Regions from separate parts of the Kineococcus sp. NPDC059986 genome, predicted to be linked through region 1. Evidence: riboswitches for the same ligand, from Rfam matches in the RefSeq annotation. Region 1 holds a riboswitch; the other holds the start of a gene.
What was found. A riboswitch is a leader RNA that binds a small molecule or an ion and turns the genes downstream of it on or off. The one in region 1 is predicted to bind glycine.
Positions count from the first base shown of each region.

Region 2: it holds a riboswitch for glycine, as region 1 does, so the genes downstream of both, gcvP (aminomethyl-transferring glycine dehydrogenase) here and gcvT (glycine cleavage system aminomethyltransferase GcvT) in region 1, are expected to answer to the same signal.

Region 1 covers NZ_JBFBND010000043.1:17,417-22,119, reverse strand. The annotation lists gene AB0637_RS22065 (sugar ABC transporter substrate-binding protein) at 1-535, opposite strand, end outside; gene AB0637_RS22060 (DeoR/GlpR family DNA-binding transcription regulator) at 781-1,599, shown strand; glycine riboswitch at 1,804-1,914, shown strand; gene gcvT (glycine cleavage system aminomethyltransferase GcvT) at 1,952-3,076, shown strand; gene AB0637_RS22050 (L-serine ammonia-lyase) at 3,107-4,504, shown strand; gene AB0637_RS22045 (LysR family transcriptional regulator) at 4,485-4,703, opposite strand, start outside.
Region 2 covers NZ_JBFBND010000008.1:147,430-152,132, reverse strand. The annotation lists gene AB0637_RS08720 (hypothetical protein) at 1-2, opposite strand, end outside; gene AB0637_RS08715 (ParA family protein) at 124-906, opposite strand; glycine riboswitch at 990-1,085, shown strand; gene gcvP (aminomethyl-transferring glycine dehydrogenase) at 1,201-4,050, shown strand; gene AB0637_RS08705 (NfeD family protein) at 4,086-4,571, shown strand; gene AB0637_RS08700 (SPFH domain-containing protein) at 4,591-4,703, shown strand, end outside.

The DNA.
Region 1 (4,703 bases):
CCGCGGAGAACTGCGAACGCGTCGTGGGCACCGCGCTCACCCCGGCCTTCGCGAGCAGGTCCGTGTTCACGAAGAGCGGGTAGACGAAGTTGACGGCCGGGATCATGTAGGTGGAGCCGTCCTCCTTCACCTGGGCCGCCAGCTGGGAGTCGTCGTAGCCGCTCTCCTTCATCAGGTCGGTGAGGTTCGCGAGGGCGCCCTGCTTCTTCAGGTCGCTGACCCAGGCGCCGTCGAGACCGACCACGTCCGAGAGCGTCCCGGCCGCGGCGTTGGTGAACGTCTGGTCCTGGACGCTGGCGTACGGACCGCTGACGAGCTGCACGTCGATGTTCGAGTGCGTCTTCTCGAAGTCGTCGACCAGACCCTGCAGAGCGCCCTTGGGCAGTTCCGGGTCCCACCACTGCGAGAACTTCAGGGTGACCTTGCCGTCACCGCCACCGCTGCTGCCCGACCCGCAGCCGGTGAGCGCCACCGTCGCGGTCAGTGCGACGACCGCCGCCGTGACCCTCCAACGCCGTCGAGCTCCGTTGCCCACGTCGATCTCCTCGTCGTCGAGTGAAGATGCTGGTACCTGCAGGTTCATGCCGTTCTCTGCTGGTTGTTGGGACGGTAGAGCGGCTCGCTGCGGTCCGTCAAGGCCCTCGGGAACCCTGCGTTGGGCCTGGGTGGCCAGCGGTTTCCTCAGAGGGGCTCTGAGCTGCGGCGATGCGGCCGTGCCCGCTTGTGCGGGAACGTGCGGTATCGGCCTGCAACTTCGTGCCGTCGTGCTAGAACTGCGGCATGTCGACGGGACCCAGCGACGAGGCCACGCGGCGCCAACTGCCCGCGGGCCGCAAGGCCGAGCTCGCCGCCTACGTCGCCGACGTCGGGGAGGCCTCGGTCGCCGCGCTCGCCGACCGCTTCAACGTCTCGGTCGACACGATCCGCCGGGACCTCGACGCCCTCGACGCCGAGGGGCACCTCATCCGCACCCACGGGGGAGCCGTCGGGGTCAGCGCAGCCCCGCGGCCGGAGTTCGAGCTGGACACCCGGATGCGCATGCAGGCGGACGCCAAGGACGCGATCGGAGCGGTCGCCGCGAGCCTGGTGACCGACGGCATGGTCCTCATGATGAACGCGGGCACCACGACCCTGGCCATCGCCCGCCACCTGCGCGACAAGCGCCAGCTCACCATCGCCACGAACAGCCTGCGCCTGCCCGCGGTCCTGTCACCGGACGTGGTCCGGGACCTCTACGTGTTCGGCGGGGCGGTCCGCTTCACGGCCCAGGAGACCGTCGGCCCGGTGGTCCTGCCCGTCGGTGGGCCGGGTCCGGACCTGCGCGTCCAGGCGGACCTGACCTTCGTGGGCGTCGGCTCCGTCACCGCGGACGGCGGCTACTGGACGAGCAACCTCGCCGACGCCGGGATGATGCGGGCGATGATGGACCACTCCGCCACGGTGGCCGTGGTCGCCGACGCCACGAAGTTCGAGCGGCGGCTCTTCGCGCAGGTCGGGGACCTGGCCGCGGCCGACTACCTCATCACCGACACGCCGCCGGGTCCCCCGCTGGCGGGGGCCCTCGCGGAGGCGGGGGTCACGGTGCTCACCCCCGGGTGACGGGTTCGCGCCGGACGGACGCCCCGGACCGCCCGTTGGGCCGGTACCCGGTGCCGCAACAGCCGTCGGGGTGCCGGGTGTGCCACGCTGTCCGGGACAACTGAACACTCGGCCGCTCCGCCCCGGCGGGAGAGCCCCGTCGTCCGCGGCGGGCACCGAAGGAGCAACCACCCCGGAACCTCTCAGGTCCACGTACCGCCACGGGCAGGCCGCTCTGGAAAGCAGGACCGCACGGTCCTCACCGACGGGGAAAGCCGTTGCCGCGCAGTGCGGTGCACCGGCGAAGCTCTCAGGTCCCACGACAGAGGGGGTCAGCTCGGCCGCTCCGTGCGGCCGTGACGAGAGGAGCCCCGTGAGCACCACCAGCCCCGCGCCCGCCGAGACCCCCCTGGCGGCGGCCCACGCCGACCTCGGCGCCTCCTTCACCGACTTCGCCGGCTGGTCCATGCCGGTGCGCTACGCCTCCGACCTCGCCGAGCACGCCGCCGTCCGGTCCACCGCGGGGCTCTTCGACCTCTCGCACATGGGGGAGGTCCGCGTCAGCGGCCCCGAGGCCGGTCGGGCCCTCGACGCCGCCCTCGTGGGCCGCCCCTCGACGATGGCCGTCGGTCGCGCCGCCTACGGGATGGTCGTCGACCACGACGGCGGCATCGTCGACGACCTCGTCACCTACCGGCTCGGCGAGGAGGAGTTCCTCGTCGTCGCCAACGCCGCGAACGTCGAACCCGTGGTCGTGGCCCTGGCCGACCGCGCGCGCCCCTTCGACGCCGTCGTCGCCGACGAGACCGCTCGCTGGGGCCTGGTCGCCGTCCAGGGGCCGGCGTCCGTCGCGATCGTGACCCCCCTGCTCGACCCCGCGTCCGGGGTGGACCTCGCGACGTTGCGCTACTACCGGTCGGTGACCGCCGTGCTCGCCGGGGTCGAGGTCCTGCTGGCCCGCACCGGGTACACGGGCGAGGACGGGTTCGAGGTGTTCGTGCCCGTCGAGCGGACCCGCGAGGTGTGGGACGCCCTGCTCGACGCCACGCGCGCGCACGGCGGGGTCCCGGCCGGCCTGGCCTGCCGCGACACCCTGCGGCTCGAAGCGGGGATGCCCCTGTACGGGCACGAGCTGAGCCGGGACGTCGACCCCTTCGCCGCCGGTCTCGGCCGGGTCGTCGTGCTCGACAAGGAGCCCGGCACGGTCGGCCTGGAGGCCCTGCAGCGCCTCGCCGCGCAGCCGCCCGCCCGCGTCCTCGTCGGCCTGCGCGGAGAGGGCCGTCGCGCCCCCCGCGCGGGGTACGCGGTCGTCGCGGGCGGTCAGCCGGTCGGGGAGGTCACCAGCGGGGCGCTGTCCCCGACCCTGGGCCACCCCGTCGCGATGGCCCACGTCGACGCCGCGCTGGCCGAACCCGGCACCCGCCTCGGCGTCGACGTGCGGGGCACGGAGCTGCCCGTCGAGGTCGTCACCCTGCCCTTCTACCGCCGGGAGCGCTGACCCGTGAGCACCCCGCTGTCGGTCTTCGACATGTTCTCGATCGGCATCGGCCCGTCGAGCTCGCACACCGTCGGCCCCATGCGGGCGGCGCTCGCGTTCGCCGAGCACCTCGAGGCCACCGGGGTGCTGCCCCGCGTCGCGTCGGTGACGGTCGACCTGCACGGGTCGCTGGGTGCGACGGGTCGCGGGCACGGCAGCGACCGCGCCGTCGTGCTGGGCCTGCTGGGGGAACGGCCCGAGCTCGTCGACCCGGACGCCGTCGAGGGGCGACTGGCCTCCGTGCGGGCCGCCGGGACGCTGCCGCTGCTGGGCCGGCACGAGGTCCCCTTCGACCTCGACGCCGACGTCCGCCTCGTCGTGCGCTCACTGCCGGCCCACCCCAACGGCATGGTGTTCACCGCCCGGGACGCCGACGGTGACGTCGTCGCCGAGCGCACGTCGTACTCCGTCGGCGGGGGTTTCGTCCGGGACCACCCCCTGGAACCCGACGCCCCCGTGGTGGGGACGGGGGAGGGGCTTCCGCACCCGTTCTGCACCGGCGCCGAACTCCTCGAGCACTGCCGCAGCACCGGGCTGGGTGTTGCGGACCTGGTGCGCCGCAACGAGGAGAGCCTGCGCCCGGGCGCCGAGGTCGACGCCGGGCTGCTGACGATCTTCGCGGCGATGGCGGCGTGCGTCGACCACGGCCTCGTCACCGACGGCGTCCTGCCCGGCGGGCTCGGCGTCCGTCGCCGTGCGCCGCGCCTGCACGCCCAGCTCCTGGCCGAGGAGGGGAACTCCGCGCAGGACGCCCTGCACGCGATGGACTGGGTGAGCCTGTTCGCCCTCGCCGTCAACGAGGAGAACGCCGCCGGCGGCCGCGTCGTGACGGCACCCACCAACGGTGCGGCGGGGATCGTCCCGGCCGTCCTGCACTTCTACCGCCGCTTCGTGCCCGGGGCCGACGACGCCGGGACCGTCCGGTTCCTGCTCGCGGCCGGCGGCATCGGCATCGTGCTGAAGGAGACCGGGTCGATCTCGGGGGCCGAGGTCGGCTGCCAGGGGGAGGTCGGGTCGGCCAGCGCCATGGCCGCGGCCGGGCTCGCCGCCGTCCTCGGCGCGACGCCCGAGCAGGTCGAGAACGCCGCCGAGATCGCCGTCGAGCACCACCTCGGCCTCACGTGCGACCCCGTCGGCGGGCTCGTGCAGATCCCCTGCATCGAGCGCAACGCCGTCGGGGCGACGACCGCGATCCACGCGGCCCGCACCGCCCTGCGCGGCGACGGCGAGCACGTCGTCAGCCTCGACACGGCCATCGCCACCATGCGCCAGACGGGCGCGCACATGCGCTCGGAGTACAAGGAGACGTCGCTGGGCGGTCTCGCGCTGACCGTCGTGGGGCGGGGGGCGCCCGCCGTCACCGTCGGGGTCAACGTCCCCGAGTGCTGAGCCGCACCTCCTCGACGAAGGCGTCGACGGCGCGCCGCACCGGCCGGTCCGGGGTGGCGCGCCGCGTCGCGAGCGAAAGGGTCCAGGGCGGCGGAGGTTCCTGCAGGGGCAGCTCCCGCACGCCCGGCGGCACGGGCACGGTCCCGGGCACGAACGCCATCCCGAGGCCCGCCGCGACGTACGCGCCGTAGGTCGAGAC
Region 2 (4,703 bases), on a different contig from region 1:
ACGAGACCTCCTTGGACCCGCAGCGTGCGCGGGGAGAGCGGGGGCGGCACCAACAGGACGATCGAACGCACAGCCCGTCGTTCGACGGTAGACGGAGAGCGATCTTCCTGCACGTTCTGACGTCTAGAACTGCGGCCCGGTTCCGCCCGGACCGGCCAGGACCGCGTCGAGCAACGTGTCGAACTGCGCCGCAAGGGTTTTGGCTGTGCGGGTCTTGAGCGTGTGCAGGGGGACGCCGGCCCCCTGGGACTGAGGGACGGACACGCGGTCGGGCAACGGCTCCAGGACGAGGTTGCCGAACAGGCCCCGCAGCTCCTCGAACCGGAAGCGCTGTTCGCCCGAGCGCTGCGTGAAGCGGTTCACGACGATCCCCACGATGCGCGGACCGGAGCGCAGCGCACGGACCTCGCGCACGGTGCGGTCGACCGCCGCGACCGAGAACCGGCTCGCGTCCGAGACGACGAGCACCGCGTCGGCGGCCCGCCAGGCCGAACGGGTCAGGCCGTTGAGCGAGGGGGGTGTGTCGAGGATCGCCAGGTCGTGGTCGTCGAGCTTGCGCAGCGCGCGCCGCAACGCCTTGAGCTCCTCCTCGTCGGCGTCGGGGGTGTCCCGGCGGGCGGACGCGGCGGACCCGCCGACGACGTCGAGCAGTCCCGGGTGGTCGTCGACCCAGCCGCTGGGCGCGACGGCGTCCTCGGCGACGCTGCGCTTGGGTGAGGCGAGGACGGCGGCGAGGTCGTGCGGGCGCTGCGCGGTGACGTCGAGGCCCGAGGTCGCGTCCGCCTGCGGGTCGAGGTCGACGACGAGGGTGCTGGTCCCGCGGGCCAGGGCGGCCGAGGCGAGCCCGAGCACGACCGAGGTCTTGCCCACACCGCCCTTGGCGCTGCAGACGGCGAGGGTGATCACGGGCACAACCTAGCGTCGGGGCGCCGGCGGTGCCCCACGCCCGGGACGCGGCGGGACCGGACGGTAGACTGCAGGCGAGCCGTTCACCCCGCGAGGGAGAGACTCCGACCCCTGCGGGCCGGGGCGCCGAAGGGGCAACATCCCCGGAACCTCTCAGGCGGAAGGACTTCGTGGGGCAGGCCGCTCTGGAACGTGCCCTTTCGTGGTGCGTGACAGACGGGGAGGTCCGTCCGCGCAACGCCAGACCTCCGGAGCGTCATGACCCCCTCTGTGCCGACCACGCCGTCCGTCCCCGTGGCCACCGAACTCCCCGAGTTCACGCCCGAACCCACCGCCCTGCCGTTCAGCGCCCGCCACATCGGCCCCGACGCGGCAGCCGTGGCCCGCATGCTCGACGTCGTCGGGCTGTCCTCCCTGGACGAGCTCGTCGACCGCGCCGTCCCCGCCGGCATCCGCGACGGCGTCCTGGACCTGCCCGAGGCCCTCGACGAGACCTCGGTGACGGCGGCCCTGCGCGCCCTCGCCGGCCGCAACCGCGTCGTGCCGTCCCTCATCGGCCTCGGGTACCACGGCACCCGCACCCCGGCCGTCGTGCGCCGCAACGTCCTGGAGGACCCGGCCTGGTACACGGCCTACACGCCCTACCAGCCGGAGATCTCCCAGGGCCGGCTCGAGGCGCTGCTGAACTTCCAGACCGCCGTCACCGACCTCACCGGTCTGGACATCGCCAACGCCTCGCTGCTCGACGAGGGCACCGCGGCGGCCGAGGCGATGACGCTGGCGCGCCGCACCTCCAAGGCGCCGAAGGGCGCCGTCTTCGCGGTCGACGCCGACGTCCTGCCGCAGACCCTGGCGGTCCTGCGCACCCGCGCCGTGCCGCTCGGGCTCGACCTGGTCGTGGTCGACCTCGACGCGCCGGACCCGCTCGCGCAGGTCGGTGACGTCTTCGGTCTCCTCGTGCAGTACCCGGGCACGTCGGGCCGGGTCCGCGACCTGGCGGCCGTCGTCGCCGACGCCAAGGCCCGCGGCGCCGTCGCGGTCGCCGCCGCCGACCTGCTGGCCCTCACCGTCCTCGTCCCGCCGGCCGAGTTCGGCGTCGACGTGGCCGTCGGGTCCAGCCAGCGCTTCGGCGTCCCCATGGGCGCCGGCGGCCCGCACGCCGCGTACATGGCCGTCCGCAAGGGCCTCGAGCGCTCGCTGCCGGGCCGCCTCGTGGGCGTCTCGGTCGACGCGGACGGGAACAAGGCCTACCGGCTGGCGCTGCAGACGCGCGAGCAGCACATCCGCCGCGACAAGGCGACGTCGAACATCTGCACCGCCCAGGTGCTCCTGGCCGTCATGGCCGGCTGCTACGCCGTCTGGCACGGGCCGGACGGCCTGCGCGCCATCGGTCTGCAGGTCGCCCGGCGCGCCGCGGCGCTCGCGCAGCAGTTGCGCGACGGCGGCGTCGAGGTCGTGCACGCGGAGTTCTTCGACACGGTCCTGGCCCGCGTGCCCGGCCGTGCGGACGCCGTCGTGGCCGCGGCCCTGGAGGCCGGGGTGAACCTGCGCCGCGTCGACGCCGACCACGTCGGGATGAGCCTCGACGAGACGACGTCGGAGGCGCACGTCGAGGCCGCCCTGCGCGGGTTCGGCCTCGAGCCGGTCGAGGTCGCTGCCGAACCGGCCCTGCCCGCGCACCTGCGCCGCACGTCGGAGTTCCTCACCCACCCGGTGTTCTCCCAGCACCGCTCCGAGACGGCCATGCTGCGCTACCTGAGCCGGTTGTCCGACGCCGACTACGCGCTCGACCGCGGCGCGATCCCGCTGGGGTCGTGCACGATGAAGCTCAACGCGACGACCGAGCTGGAGCCGATCTCCTGGCCGGAGTTCGCCGACCTGCACCCCTACGCCCCGGCCGACCAGCTCGCCGGGACCGCGGAGCTCGTCGCCGACCTCGAGCGCTGGCTCGCGGAGGTCACCGGCTACGACGCCGTCTCGCTGCAGCCCAACGCCGGGTCCCAGGGTGAGTTCGCGGGCCTGCTGGCGATCCGCGCCTTCCACGTCGCCCAGGGGCACGGGGAGCGCACGGTCTGCCTCATCCCCAGCTCCGCCCACGGCACGAACGCCGCCAGCGCGGTCATGGCCGGGCTCAAGGTCGTCGTCGTCGCGTGCGACGAGGCCGGCAACGTGGACCTGGACGACCTGCGCGCCAAGATCAGCCTGCACCAGGACGACCTCGCGGCCCTGATGGTGACCTACCCGTCCACGCACGGTGTGTACGAGGAGTCGATCCGCGAGGTCTGCGCCCTCGTCCACGGCGCCGGCGGCCAGGTGTACGTCGACGGCGCGAACCTCAACGCCCTCGTGGGCCTGGCCCGTCCCGGGAAGTTCGGTGCGGACGTCTCGCACCTGAACCTGCACAAGACGTTCTGCATCCCCCACGGCGGCGGTGGACCGGGCGTCGGCCCCGTCGCGGTCCGCTCGCACCTCGCCCCGTTCCTGCCCTCGACCAGCCCCGACTCCGACGGGGTCGGGATGGTGTCGGCCGCGCCGTTCGGTTCCGCGGGGATCCTGCCGATCCCGTGGGCGTACCTGCGGCTCATGGGCCCGGACGGCCTGCGTGCGGCCACCGTCCAGGCTGTGCTGTCGGCGAACTACGTGGCGGCGCGGCTCTCGGCCGCGTTCCCCGTCCTGTACCGGGGCCCGGGCGGGCTGGTCGCCCACGAGTGCATCCTCGACCTGCGGCCGATGACGAAGGCCACCGGCGTCACGGTCGACGACGTCGCCAAGCGCCTGATCGACCACGGGTTCCACGCCCCGACGATGTCGTTCCCCGTCGTCGGCACGCTCATGGTCGAACCGACCGAGAGCGAGGACCTCGCCGAGCTCGACCGGTTCTGCGACGCCGTGCTCGCCATCGCCGCCGAGGTGCAGGAGATCGCCGACGGCCGCTGGGCCGTGGAGGACTCCCCCCTGCGGCACGCCCCGCACACGGCGGCCTCGCTCGTGGGGGAGTGGAACCACCCGTACACGCGGGCCGAGGCGGTCTACCCGGCCGGGATGGACCCGCGCGGGAAGTACTGGCCGCCGGTGCGCCGCATCGACGGTGCGGCGGGGGACCGCAACCTCGTCTGCTCCTGCCCGCCGCTGTCGGAGTACTGACGGATGCGTAGGATCACCGCCAGGGGGTGATCACCGTGGAGTTCCTGGACGCCTTGCTCGACCGCAGCTGGTTGCTGTGGATCGCGGCCGCGCTCGTCCTGGGAATCCTGGAGATCACCGCGATCGACCTGGTCTTCGCCATGCTCGCCGGCGGCGCCCTCGCGGGCGCCGCCGCCGACGCGTTCGGGCTCGGTTTCGTCTGGCAGGTGCTCCTGGCCGCCGTCGTCGCGGCCCTGCTCATCGGGACCATCCGGCCCGTCCTGCTGAGGCGGTTGCGGATGCCGCCGGTCGGCACCACGAACGCGGCCGCGCTCGTCGGGCGCCCCGCGCTCGTCCTCGCCGACGTGACCGTCCGCGGCGGCCAGGTCAAGCTCGCCGGTGAGACGTGGTCGGCGCGGTCGGCCGGTCCGGCGTTCACGGCCGGTGACGACGTGGTGGTCACGGCCATCGACGGCGCGACGGCCGTCGTCGGCCCCCTGCCCGCAGCTCCACCGCCGACGGCGATCCCGGAGGAACCCTGATGGACCGAGAGGCACGCTGATGGACAACGTCGTGACCCTGATCGTCCTGCTGCTCGTCGTCCTGTTCGCGGTGACGGTGGTCGTGCGGACGATCCGGATCGTCCCGCAGGCCACGGCCGTGATCGTCGAACG